DNA from 3 places in the Sphingobium sp. GW821-FHT02B05 genome. Region 1 is predicted to be linked to each of the others. Evidence: riboswitches for the same ligand, from Rfam matches in the RefSeq annotation. Region 1 holds a riboswitch; each other region holds the start of a gene.

Region 1 (4,392 bases):
CACCACGACAAAGCCGCCGCCGATGCCGAAAATGCCGGCGGCAAAACCCGCCAGCAGCCCGGCGGCGAGCATCGAAATCAGCGGAATGAGCCAGGTCATGACATCGCCCTGCATCACCGTACCCCCTTCTGCTCAATGCGGCCAGCGCGCATGTTGCTGCGTTCGCCTTTGCGGATCAAGGCGGCGAAAGTAGGGAAATCGACCATGATGTTAGACCATGCCTCTCTTCGGCGAATTCAAGCTGCATGGGGGGCATGTCGTCATGTCCCCCTGCCCCGCTCAACGAAGGACGGGCCGTAATCCACAAGCCCCTCTTCCAAAGTATGACGCAGGCGAGAAACAAAATCGCGACGCCCACCTATGAGAAATCGGCAAAGTCGCGGTCGCGCGTAATCGACCCACAGCGGCCGGACCGCGATGATTTTCAGATTGTACTGCGCTCGCGACGCTATCCGCGCCGCAGCACAGGTTCCGCCCAAAGGCCAAAGGCAATGCCGATCGTTCCCCAAAGGACCGCCTGGCTGGCGATCGATGCGATGCGGAAATTCCACAAAAGGGAGGCCGGGAAATCGGCCGGCACTTCATCGATGACGGGTAGCAGATGTTGGCCGACGCCCACGACCAGCGCAAAAACGCCCACGGCCAGCAAGGTCGCGTCGAGAGGCCGCAGCGAGCGCAGCAGCGCCGTGCGGACATGGGCCGCAATCACCGCCGCGGCTATCGACAGGCCGATCATCATGAAATAGGCGGCGGTGCGGATGTCCACCGTTTCATGCTGGCCCACGGCAGGGGGCGTTTGGGGATATTTGATCCCCGGCACGATGACGACCAGCAGGAAAGCGAGGCCGGCCAGCAGCAGCGCGAAGCTGCGCGGTCCGACCCGACCGAACCGGCCATAGCCGTAAGCGAACACCAGCGAGAAGATGCCGCCCACCGCAGCGCCATAGAGAGCCAGCGCCGTGAACAGCCCAGCGCCCTTCTGCGTATCGCGGCTCACCAGTTCCGGTTCACCACCCGGCGCCGGGGCATGATGCGCGGCATGCGACGCCTCATAACCGATCGCCAGGTCGATCTGCGGTTCGGCGATCACGCGCGCGACCAATGTGGCGAGCAGGGCCGCCAGGATGCCGGCCAGCATCCCGCGCCACAATAATGTCCGGGTCATGACCGGGCGTCAGTGACAGGGAAAGCCGAGGAGATGGCGGCCGTCATGCACATATTCATGCACATACATGCCGTCGAACAGCGCCAAGGCCCCCTGTTCGGTGCTGACGAAATAGAGGAAGATGAGCGCGATCAGCGTGCCCAGCACGGCCCAGGGCGCGATATCCGCGACCGGGATGGTGGCATCGCCACGAACGGGGATGAACGGATCGTCGAACAGAGCGGCGGTGTTCGCCATGGCCTGATACTCCTGCACGGGATTGCGCGTCCCCGGAAATGATGTCGCAGTTCGGAAGGAAGGTCTGGCTCTCGACGTCGGCTATGGACGGCGATAACAGTGGCGCGACCGCGCCGGAATTGCACCGGCTTCTTCTTTCTGAACGACCCGTGCTTTAGGCTGAGCGGGGGGACGCCGTCAATCATCTGCCGGAGGCTGTGCTGCCGACATTATTGCTGTTGCTTTGTGCCGGACCGACGCGCGCCAGCCGACGGGGTGGCTTTCCTGCCGTTGACGAGGCGCTGGACGATGCTGGCCGGCGCGATGCCGCCGCGCTGTCGCTGCCCGCCCGTTTCCGACATTCGGTACAGTCCAGTCCCTCCCTGTCCGCCATGGAAACGGCGCAGGCCATGGGCGTCACGCCCCTGCCCCAACCGGCATTGCGCGACATCGACCATGGCCGCTGGGCCGGGCACGGTTTTGCGACGATCGCGGCGCAGGAACCCGACGCGCTGGCCCAATGGCTGGCCGATCCGGCGCAGGGTAGCCCGGATGGCGAGAGCCTGTATGCCTGTCAGTTGCGCATGGGCGCCTGGCTTGATGCCCTTGCCGCGAGCGAGGCATCCGTCTGCGCCCTGACCCACCCGATGCCGATCCGCGCCGTAATCGCCCATGCGCTCGACATGCCGTTGCGCGCCAGCCTGTCCATCGACATCGCACCGCTATCGCGCACCACCCTGTCCTTCAATGGCCGCTGGCGGCTCCAGTCGCTGGAGCCGGGCTGAAAAGAGTTGCGGACCTTCATTGCCGCCTCTATCCGCATGTCTGCCCATGCGTCTTGCGACATAGGGCGAAAAGATCGCGCCGGTGCCTCGCAAGAGGCTTAAAATGGGAACGCGGTGCGGGCGGCGACAAGCAGCCCTAATCCGAGGCTGTCCCTGCAACTGTAAGTGGCGAGCGCGATACACAGATGCGACGGGGCAAGGCGCCCGTGCCGCAGCCACTGGGCCGGACGCTGCAACATGCGAGGCCTGGGAAGGCCGTGTATCAAGCGATGACCCATGAGCCAGGAGACCTGCCGGCGTCTGGTCGCTCTTGCTTTGGTCCAGGGGATGGCCAGGGCACGGTCCAACCCGTCTGAGCGACGAACGAAGCGGCAGGGGCCGCACGATGCGCGAAGGCCGGCTGCCCTGACATGGGTGCCCGACCGCTCTCGCTCATCGACCGTTCGCAAACGGTACGTCCCTGCGTTTTTGATAACGCGCGATAAGGGACAAGATCATGAGCAAAGTGCCGACCACCGTCATCACCGGATTTCTGGGCGCGGGCAAGACCACGCTGATCCGCCATATGTTGCACAATGCCAAGGGGCGCCGGCTGGCGCTCATCATCAACGAATTTGGCGATGTCGGCGTGGACGGCGAACTGGTGAAGGGCTGCAATGACGCGGCCTGCCCGGAGGACGATATCGTCGAACTGGCCAATGGCTGCATCTGCTGCACCGTGGCCGACGATTTCCTGCCGACCATGCAGAAGCTGCTCGACCGGCCCAATCCACCCGACCATATCATCATCGAAACCAGCGGCCTGGCCCTGCCCAAGCCGCTGGTGAAGGCGTTCCAATGGCCCGACATCCGCACCCGCGCCACGGTGGACGGGGTGATCGCGCTGATCGACGCCGACGCGGTGGCGGCCGGCCGCTTCGCCACGGACGAGGCGGCATTGGCGGCGGCGCGCGCGGCCGACCCCAATCTGGACCATGACAGCCCGCTGGAGGAATTGTTCGAGGAGCAACTGGTCTGCGCCGACATGGTGGTGCTGAACAAGACCGACCTGGTCGACGCCGCCACGCTGGCGACGGTGGAGGCGCAGGTGAAGGCGGAAACCCGCCCCGGCGTGGCGATCATCCATAGCGCGCAAGGCGCCGTCGATCCGGCCGCACTGCTGGGCCTGAGCGCGGCGGCCGAAGATGATCTGGACGCCCGCCCGTCGCATATCGACGGGATGGAGGAGCATGACCATGATGATTTCGACAGCTTCATCCTGTCGGGCGGCGATATTGCCGATGTCGATGCGCTGGTCGCGCAGCTGAACGCCACGATTGCCGCCCATGACATTTTGCGGGTCAAGGGCATGGTGGCGGTGGCCGGCAAACCATCGCGGCTGGTGGTGCAGGCGGTCGGCCCGCGCATCCAGCATTATTTCGACCGCGCCTGGAAGGACGGGGAAACCCGGCGCACCCAGCTGGTCGTGATCGGCCAGAAGGGGCTGGATCGCCCTGCCATAGAGGATGCGCTCAAGCCGGTCATCGGCTGATGCATCTTCTGTCCGCCACGCCCGGCACGATATCCAATGGCGAGGAGGCGATCGACCTGGACCAGTCGCCGGGCGATATCGTGATCCTGACGGTGGCGGACAGCGAACTGGCCTGCTTCGCCAAGGCGGCGGCGCGCCTGACGGATGAAGATCCGACGGGCAGTGCGCCCAGCGTGCGCCTCGCCAATCTGCTCCAGCTGCGCCACCCCTATTCGGTCGACCTTTATGTCGAGAAGGTGATCGCCAAGGCGAAATTCGTCTGCGTCATCCTGCTCGGCGGCAAAAGCTACTGGCCCTATGGCATAGATGAAATCGCGCAGGTCGCGCGGGAGCGGGGCATCGCCTTCGCCGCGATCGCCGACGGGCGGGAGGATGACCCTGCGCTCGACCGGGCGTCGACCGTGCCGGCGGCATTGATCGACCGGCTGCGCGCCTATCTGCGGCAGGGTGGCATGGCCAATGCGCTGGGCTTCCTGCGCACGGCTGCGCACACGATCGGGCGCGATGCCGGCATGCCCGACGATCCGGTGCCGGTCGCCGATGCCGGCCTCTATCTCTCCGGCGTCGATCGCCCTGCCCTGTCCGACCTGCGCATGCGCTGGAGGCAAGGCGCCCCCGTCGCCTGCCTGATCTTCTACCGCGCGCTGATGGTGGCCGGCACGCTGGACGCGGTGGATGCGATGACCGCAGCGCTG
Region 2 (4,392 bases), on a different contig from region 1:
TGGCGATGATGGGCGAAGCGAAGGCGAGGGAAGCGCTGGCCGAACATCTGACCCGCTTTTGGGACCCGCGGATGAAGGCGCAGATCGTCGCCATCGCGCAGGAGCAGCCCGAACGGCTCTCACCGACCGTGGCCGCCGCCGTCGTGCGAATGGCGCAGGGCCGGCCGGCGCCAAAGGTCGATGCGGCGCAGTTCAACGCGGTGGATGAAGCGGGCCATTGCGACGCCGGTTGAGCGACGGGCCGTCCACCGCTAGGCCATGATGATGGATGAGCCTGCCGCCACTTCCCTGACATTCGATCGTTTGACGCCCGATGGTGCGACGCAGGCGATCGACCGGCCGCTGGCGCAGGAAGTGCCGGTCGCGATCGAATATAACGGTGCGGGCTATGCCGTGCTGATGGCGACGCCCGGAGATATCGCGGATCTGGTGCAGGGGTTCAGCCTGGCCGAGCGGCTGGTGAGCCGGGACGACACGCTGCTGGACGTGGACGTGCATGATACCGGTGCGGGGATCATCGCCCGCGCGACGTTGCCGCCGCATCGGACCGATGGGCTGCTGGAGCGGGTTCGGCATCGCGCATCGGATTCCTCCTGCGGGCTGTGCGGGATCGAGAATCTGGAGCAGGCGATCCGGCCGCTGCCGCGCGTGACAGCGTCATCGCGGGCGGACCGCGCCGCCATCTTTCGCGCACTGGCGGCATTGCGCGATCATCAGCCGCTTAATACCGCAACCGGGGCGGCGCATGCGGCGGCCTGGGTGGGGGCGGACGGCGCGATCCGGCTGGCGCGGGAGGATGTCGGGCGGCACAATGCGTTCGACAAGCTGATCGGCGCAATGGCGCGGATGGCGGCGGACTGGGACGGCGGCTTTGCGCTGCTGTCGTCGCGCTGCTCCTATGAGCTGGTGGAGAAGGCGGTGTTGGCCGATTGCCCGTTGCTGGTCACCATATCCGCGCCCACCCGGCTGGCGGCGGAGCGGGCCGAGGCTGCCGGATTGCCGCTGGTCGTATTGGCGCGGTCCGATGCGCTGTTGCTTCGGGGCCACAGCGACATCCGCCAAGCATAGGAGCGCTTGGCAGCGTCCCGGCTTTCCCTTATGGCGCGCGCTGTGGGGAAGGCATGTCTTTCCTGCAACATGATCGCGCCGGTGCCCGGAAACGGGTTAATCGGGAATGTGGTGCGGGCGTCACAAGCGCCTTAATCCACGGCTGTCCCTGCAACTGTGAGCGGATAGCGCGATGCACTGGCCCCAAAAAAAAGGGGCAGCCACTGGAGCAATCCGGGAAGGCGTGCATCGTGCCACGACCCGCGAGCCAGGATACCGGCCGGCGCTTGGTCGCTCTTGCTTTGGTCCAGGGGATGGTCGGGGCACGGTGGTTTTCCGTCGAGCGACGCCATGCGGCCGGGGCCGCATCGGGCCGCGGACGGGATATGGCGTCATCCCCCCAAAGGCCCGACCGCTTTCGGGCGGACGCCCCAGCCACCGTCGCTTTGACGCTGTAGGGGCAATGACAATGTTGAAATATGGACTTTCGCTGGTGGCTCTGGTCGCTGCCAATCCGGCCTTTGCGCAGGCGGACGACGATATCGTCGTGACCGCCGCGGGTATCGCACAGTCGCGCGACGAAGTCGGTCAGGCGATCACGGTCATCGACGCGGACACGATCAAGACGCGGCAGGCGATCGACGTAGTGGACCTGCTGGCGACGACGCCGGGCGTGCGTTTCAACCGCAACGGTACCGTCGGCGCGCAGACCGGCGTGTCGCTGCGCGGTGCGGAAACGACGCAGACTCTGGTGCTGATCGACGGGGTGAAGGTGAACGACCCCAGCGGTATTGGCGACGGCTATGATTTCGGCCCGCTGCTGACCGGGAATATCCGCCGGATCGAAGTGCTGCGCGGCTCCAACTCGGTGGTACACGGCAGCCAGGCGATCGGCGGCGTGGTCAATATCATGACCGGCGTGCCGGCCGAAGGCTTCGGCGCCAACGCATCGGCCGAATATGGCTATAGCGACACGTTCAGCGCGAAGGCGGACGTTTCCGGGACTGCCGGCATCGCGTCGGGCGGTGTGGGCGCAGCCTATTTCCGCACAGATGGCATTTCGTCGGCCGCCAATGGTACCGAGCGGGACGGCACGGAGAATATCGCCGCCAATGCGCGGGTGAAGCTGGCCTTCTCGGACAATCTCAGCCTCGACCTGCGCGGCTATTATATCCATGCAGATCTGGACGTGGATGGCTTCCCGGCGCCCGACTATGTGCTGTCCGACACGCCTGAAGTCGCCATTACCGATCAATATGTCGGCTATGCTGGCATCAACCTCGCGCTGCTGGACGGCAAGCTGACCAACCGGGCGGCCGTCACCTGGATGCGCAACGAGCGTGACTATTATTCGGCGCGCGGCGCGGAGGTCGATTATGGCTATAGCGGCACCAATCTGCGTTTCGAATATGAAGGCGTCTATGCGCCCATCGATCAGGCCAGGCTGGTCTTCGGTTATGAGCATGAGCGGCCGGACTATGATTATTATGACGCCTTCGGCACGACCAGCGCCAAGATCAATATCGACAGCGTCTATGCACTGGCGATCGTGAAGCCCTTCACGGGCCTGGCCGTCACCGGCGGCGTGCGCCATGACGATCATAGCCAGTTCGGCGGCGCGACCACCTTTGGCGCGAACGCCAATTATTCGCCCAATGGCGGCGCAACCAATGTGCGGCTGAGCTATGGCGAGGGCTTCAAGGCGCCATCGCTCTATCAGCTCTACGATAGCTGGAGCGGCAATGCGGCGCTGACCCCCGAACGGTCGAAAAGCTATGATATCGGCTTCGACCAACGCCTCGACGGTGACCGGGCCGTGCTGTCGGTCACGGCATTCCAGCGCGATACCCGCAACCAGATCAACTACGACAACGACACGTTCCGCTACGCCAATCTGGACCGCACCCGTGCCAAGGGCGTGGAAGCCTCGATCGCGCTGAAGCCAGTGGACGCGCTGACCGTGACCGGCAGCTACAGCTATGTCGACGCGCGCGACAGGTCGGAAGGATCGGCCACCTATGGCAATCGCCTGGCCCGCCGCGCCACCAATGCGGTGAGCCTGTCGGTCGATTATGTCTGGCCCTTCGGCCTGGCGACCGGGGCGACCGTCACGATGGTCGGCGACAGTTTCGACAATGCGGCCAACACGCGCCGGCTGGACGGCTATGCGCTGGCCGGCGTCCGGGCATCCTTCCCCGTGGGCGAGCATCTGGAAGTCTATGGCCGCGTCGACAATCTGACCGATGAGAATTACCAGACGGCCTATGGTTACGGCACCTATGGCCGCGCTGCCTATGGCGGCGTGCGTGTCCGCTTCTGATGACCGTTGGCCGGGGTCAGCGCGGCGCGTTCAGGCGCGCCGTGATGGCCCCTGCCGCCTGCACATAGGCTGGGCCGCCGCACACGGTCCAGCTTTGCGGCAGGCTGATGCGCGGGATGGTGCGCAGCGCTGGATGATGCAGCATTTCCGTGCCCTGATCGACCACCCGGTCGGTCGCGCTTTCCACGATCAGCCAGTCGGGGCGGGCGGCGACCATTTCCTCCAGCGATATCTGCGCCAGCATCGGCTTGCCGAGCCGGCTGGCGAGATTGGTGAGGCCAACGCGATGCATGAGATCGTCGATCAACGTGCCGGTGCCGGTCATATAGCCGCGCCGCTGATAATAGGCGGCGACTCTGCTCCGGCCAGGATGGCGCAGCGCGGCAAGGTCGCGATTCATCCGCGCAATCAGCGCTTCACCCCGATCGACATGGCCGATGGCACGGGCCACCTGACGAATTTGTTCGAGGATCGCGCCATAGCTTTCTGCACTGGCGAGGCCGACCGTGCGCCAGTCGCCCGGCGGGGCGCCGGCGACCCTGTTCATGCCGATCGGATAGCCCAGGATCAGGTCGGGCTGGATCGCCAGCACTTCTTCCAGCGGCCGGCGCAGGATGCGAATACCACGCGCCTTGTCCGCCGCCGCCGACAAGGCAGGATCGCGCGCATTGCTGCTGAGCGCCGCGATCTGGCCCGGATCGGCCAGGGCAAGCAGATACTGGTCGGCGCAGACATTGAGCGATACGATCCGGCGTGGAGGCGCCGCCGCGCCGCCGAGCGCGAACAGGGCGGTTGCCGCAAGGATCATCCGGCCGATCATCCCCACCGCCTTATCAAGCACGGCCAAGGAGGCAAGCCATGAGCGCAGGCCGCTATCATCCCCTGTTGATCCCCGGTCTGGTGCTGATCGTCATCGGCGCGGCCTTTGCCTCCATATTCCTGGGCGCGGTGACGATCAGCCCCGCGCGCATCTGGGCGGTGGTGACCGGCGGCGGCGACATGATCGCCCGCACCATCATATTGGA
Region 3 (4,392 bases), on a different contig from region 1:
GGCGTTCGACGATCTGGATCTGGCCGCGCGCGTGTCGCGCGGCGATGGGGCGACCATGCCACAACTGATCGACCCGGCATTGCTGGTGACGCAGGTGGCGACCCGCTTCCGCGACCAGGGCGCGCCGGACATCGACATCGCCATCGCGCCCGGCCTGCCGCAGGTACGGATCGATCCGGTACAGGGCGAGCGCATGGTGCAGCATCTGTTGCGGACCGTCCTGTCCGTGACGCCACCGTCCGAGACCGTCACCGGTGCCTGCTGGTTCCAGCCGGATGGTGGCGCAGGGCGGGTGGCAATCGCCATCGATCGGCCAACGAGCCTGATCGGGATGGAAGAAACGCAGTTGCTCGATCCGGGCTATGACGGCACCGGCGACTGGGTGGACGGGCCGCTTCTGGGCCTGGGCTTTTCGCTGCGCCTCATTCGCGGACTCGCAGCGACCAGCGGAGGCGGCCTTGCGATCGAGCAGGGGCGCCTGCTGCTCACCATCCCTGCCGTCGCGGCGGCTGGCGGCATGGCCGATCTTGGCTGATTGCCGGGATTGATTGGCGCTCAGGGAAACCCTATCGCAACCATTGGACGATAGGGGTATGGCATGACTGTTCCCCATCATGATGGCAATCTACTCCAGCCGCCGCTGGCGCAGGATATGATCACGCTCGATCCGGCCTTCGGCACGCGCTTCATGCTGTTCGTCGATACCGAAGAGGAATTTGACTGGGACGCGCCGTTCAGCCGCGTCGGCCATGGCGTGACCGCGCTGGCCGGCATGGCGCGTGGGCAGGCCTATTTCGCCGCTGCGGGGGTGAAGCCCATCTATGTCACCGATTATCCGGTGATCGACGATGACGCCGCCGCCGCGATGATGGGCCAGTGGGCCAGCGACGGTGCGGCGGACATCGGCGCGCACCTTCACCCCTGGGTCAACCCGCCGCATGTGGAGGCGGTGAATGCCGCCAACAGCTATGTCGGTTTCCTGCCCGATGCCGTGGAGCGCGCCAAGCTGGAGGCGTTGTGCGTCCGTATCGAGCAGCGTTTCGGTCGGCGCCCGATAGCCTATCGCGCGGGCCGGTACGGCGTTGGTCCCAACAGCGCGCGCCTGCTGGAGGAAGCAGGGTTCCGCCTGGACAGTTCGGTGCGTAGCCGCTTCGATTATAGTCATCAGCACGGGCCTGATTTCCACGGCCTGCCGCAACTGCCCTATTGGGCAGGGCCGAGCCGATCGCTGATCGAGCTGCCGCTCTCGACCGCCTTTGCCGGCCTGTTGCGCGGGGGCGGGGAGCGGCTTTATCGTGCGGCGCAGGCAATGGGGCCGCTGGCAGGTGCGCTGTCGCGAGCACGGATGCTCAGCCGCATTCCGCTGACGCCGGAGGGGGTGCCGCTTCACGAGGCGATAGCCGCTATCGACGCCCTGATCGAGGAGGGCGTGCCGGTTCTCAACTTCAGCTTCCATTCGCCGACACTGGAACCGGGGCATACCCCCTATGTTCGCAGCGAAAGCGACCGAACGGCCTTTTATGCCTGGTGGGATGGGGTGTTGGCGCATCTGGCGCGTCGGAATGTGGCCGCTGCGACCCTGGATCAATTCATTGCTGCGGTTCCCGCGCATTCACGGGCTTGCCAAGCGGCCTAATGCTGCCTATCGGCTGCGCAAGTGGGGCCTGTAGCTCAATTGGTTAGAGCTGTCCGCTCATAACGGATAGGTTGCGGGTTCAAGTCCTGCCGGGCCCACCACATATTGCACCCAGATCGGGTCAAATGGTATGGATAACTCCTTAACATACAAAGAGTTACTCGGCCATAACAGACCGGGACAGTTCATAACGAATCAGGACAGTTTAGCGAAATTAGGGGTAAAATTGGGGGTAAAGCGCGCCGATTTGGGGGTAAAATTCCCATGCCGCTTACCATCACTGAAGTTAAGAACGCCAAGGCCGGTCGAAGCGACTACAAGCTGGCTGATCCCAATGGCTTATATCTGAATGTATCGAAGGCTGGGGACAAAACCTGGCGCTTCAAATACAGAGTGGGTGTGAAAGAGAAATCTCTCACGCTCGGTCGCTACCCTTTAATGGGCCTTGTCGCAGCGCGGAATGCTCTTCTCTTCTGCACCTGGGGATCGAAAATGGCCCCCTGTAGGGCAAAGAAGGGTCGGTTTCACCGAAAGCGAACGCCTTGGGTTGGGACGAAGTTGTCGCTCCAGGCTTTTTCATTAGCTGTCAGGTAAAGCCAGAACCAGCCACTGCCAAGATGCAGCCAGAAACTCCTAGGCGCAATCTTGCCGTCTATTTGCGTAAGGTAGGAATATCATTCTGCTCGAGGCGATCCACCTCTGGTGGGGCAGATGTCAAAATCGCTTGCCCTGGCAAAATTGAGATCATAAGCAAGCGCGTCCGCTCGAAACCTTTGGGATTTGGGAGGATAAAGATCGCGTCGGTTCCCCGGAGACGGGGATTAAAATGGGAACGCGGTGCGGATGGCGTGCGCCGTCCAAATCCGAGGCTGTCCCTGCAACTGTAAGTGGCGAGCGCGATATACAGGCGCGGACGGCATCATGACCGATCCGCCAGCCACTGGGCCGGACGCTGAAACATGCGAGGCCTGGGAAGGCCGTATATCAAGCGATGACCCATGAGCCAGGAGACCTGCCGGCGTCTGGTCGCTCTTGCCTTGGTCCAGGGGATGGCCGCGGCACGGTATACTCCGTCTGAGCGACGAACGAGCGGCTGGGGCCGCATCGGACGCTGTGTGTCGGTCGCCCCTGGCGTCCGGCCGATGCCGGCTGCCGACCGTTTTTTGAACGGCACGCCCCCGCCCGATTGTCGTGCGACGCCGACGGGGGAAGATCATGTTGAAGTTCACACCGGCTGCGATTGCGGCCTTCTCTTTTGCTGCGCCCGGCGCCTTTGCCCAACCCGCCGATGAGAATAGCGGCGATGCGGCGATCATCGTGACGGGCATGGTCGATCCGCTGCGCCTCAACCAGAAGAATGAGGGGGCCAGCCGCCTTGGCCTGACCGCGCTGGAAATGCCGTCCAGTGTCGAGACGCTGGATGGCGACGCCATCCGACTGCGCGGCGACCTGACCATTCAGGATGCCGCAGCGCGGGCGACGGGCATCGTCAACACGTCCGGCGTCTTTGGGTACGGCCTGTCTGCGCGCGGCTTCACCGGGCAGAATTCGGTCATGACGCTCTATGACGGGATGCGCATGTATAACAATACGCTGACCTTCCCGGCGGACCCGTGGATGGCGCAAAGCGTGGAGATACTGCGCGGCCCTGCCTCCGTCCTATATGGTGAGGGGGCGATTGGCGGCGCGGTCAATGTCGTGCGCAAGCGGCCGTCCGATGACATGCAGGTCAGCGGGCGCGTGGGCATATCTTCCTATGACAGTTTCACTATAGGGGTCGGTGCAGGTGGCCCGGTAACGGACGGTATCGCTTTCCGTGCGGATGCCAGCGTCCGCCGGTCCGAAGGCTGGATGGCGCGGGGCGACGCCGATGCGGTGGCGCTGGCCGGGGCGATTCGGCTGAAGCCTGCCGCGAACATGAGCATCACTCTGTCCCATGATCATAGCGAGCAAAATCCGCGCACATGGTTCGGCGTGCCGCTGGTGAACGGGAAGCTCGACCGGTCGATCCGCAGGAACAACTATAATGTCGCCGACGCCCGGCTGCGCTTCCGCGATAACTGGAGCCAAGCGAAGGTAGAATGGACGCCGTCGGATGCGCTGACGATCCGCAGCACCTTTTATCACCTGTGGGCTAACAAATATTGGAAGAACGCCGAAAGCGCCACCTATGTGCCAGCAACGGACAGCAATCCCGCGCAGGTGCGTCAATCCAGTTTCTTGGAACTCTACCACATCCAGAAGCAGACCGGGAACCGCACCACCGCCACGCTGAACCATGGCATAGGCGGACTGGACAACACTCTGGTGGTCGGCTTCGACGTCAATCGCATCAGTTACAAAAATGTCAGCAACAGCGGCAATAATGCGACGCGCTTGGTCGATGCGGTCGATCCCGATCCGGGCCTGTTCATCCATCAGCCCGGCGCGCCAACCAGGCCGCGCTACACCAACCGCATCCGCCAATATGCTGTCTTTGCCGAAGACCGTTTGAAGTTCAGCGAGCAATTTTCGCTGGTCGGCGGGCTGCGTTACGACCGGCCGGAAATCACCAAGACGGATTATGTGAGCGCGGCCAACAATTTCACCGCGACGCCCGATGCCGTGACCTGGCGCATGGGGGCGGTCTATAATCCGGTGCCCTCGCTTGCGCTCTATGGCCAATATGCGACCGCCGCCGATCCGGTCGGCGCGCTGGTGTCCACCAGCGCCGCGCAGAGCGATTTCGACCTGTCGACCGGTCGCCAATATGAGGC

Evidence for each region. A riboswitch is a leader RNA that binds a small molecule or an ion and turns the genes downstream of it on or off. The one in region 1 is predicted to bind cobalamin.
Region 2: it holds a riboswitch for cobalamin, as region 1 does, so the genes downstream of both, AC07UX_RS09310 (TonB-dependent receptor plug domain-containing protein) here and cobW (cobalamin biosynthesis protein CobW) in region 1, are expected to answer to the same signal.
Region 3: it holds a riboswitch for cobalamin, as region 1 does, so the genes downstream of both, AC07UX_RS03510 (TonB-dependent receptor) here and cobW (cobalamin biosynthesis protein CobW) in region 1, are expected to answer to the same signal.

Annotation. Positions count from the first base shown of each region.
Region 1 covers NZ_JBWKVW010000012.1:20,611-25,002, reverse strand. Annotated here, with positions in the region: gene AC07UX_RS19510 (sulfite exporter TauE/SafE family protein) at 1-114, opposite strand, end outside; gene AC07UX_RS19505 (CbtA family protein) at 449-1,165, opposite strand; gene AC07UX_RS19500 (CbtB domain-containing protein) at 1,175-1,402, opposite strand; gene AC07UX_RS19495 (histidine phosphatase family protein) at 1,600-2,166, shown strand; cobalamin riboswitch at 2,235-2,478, shown strand; gene cobW (cobalamin biosynthesis protein CobW) at 2,663-3,697, shown strand; gene cobN (cobaltochelatase subunit CobN) at 3,697-4,392, shown strand, end outside.
Region 2 covers NZ_JBWKVW010000001.1:1,860,410-1,864,801, reverse strand. Annotated here, with positions in the region: gene AC07UX_RS09320 (formate dehydrogenase subunit delta) at 1-233, shown strand, start outside; gene fdhD (formate dehydrogenase accessory sulfurtransferase FdhD) at 262-1,068, shown strand; cobalamin riboswitch at 1,131-1,346, shown strand; gene AC07UX_RS09310 (TonB-dependent receptor plug domain-containing protein) at 1,517-3,367, shown strand; gene AC07UX_RS09305 (ABC transporter substrate-binding protein) at 3,384-4,187, opposite strand; gene AC07UX_RS09300 (FecCD family ABC transporter permease) at 4,226-4,392, shown strand, end outside.
Region 3 covers NZ_JBWKVW010000001.1:683,432-687,823, forward strand. Annotated here, with positions in the region: gene AC07UX_RS03490 (sensor histidine kinase) at 1-535, shown strand, start outside; gene AC07UX_RS03495 (polysaccharide deacetylase family protein) at 599-1,636, shown strand; tRNA gene AC07UX_RS03500 (tRNA-Ile) at 1,661-1,737, shown strand; gene AC07UX_RS03505 (Arm DNA-binding domain-containing protein) at 1,901-2,230, shown strand; cobalamin riboswitch at 2,421-2,670, shown strand; gene AC07UX_RS03510 (TonB-dependent receptor) at 2,852-4,392, shown strand, end outside.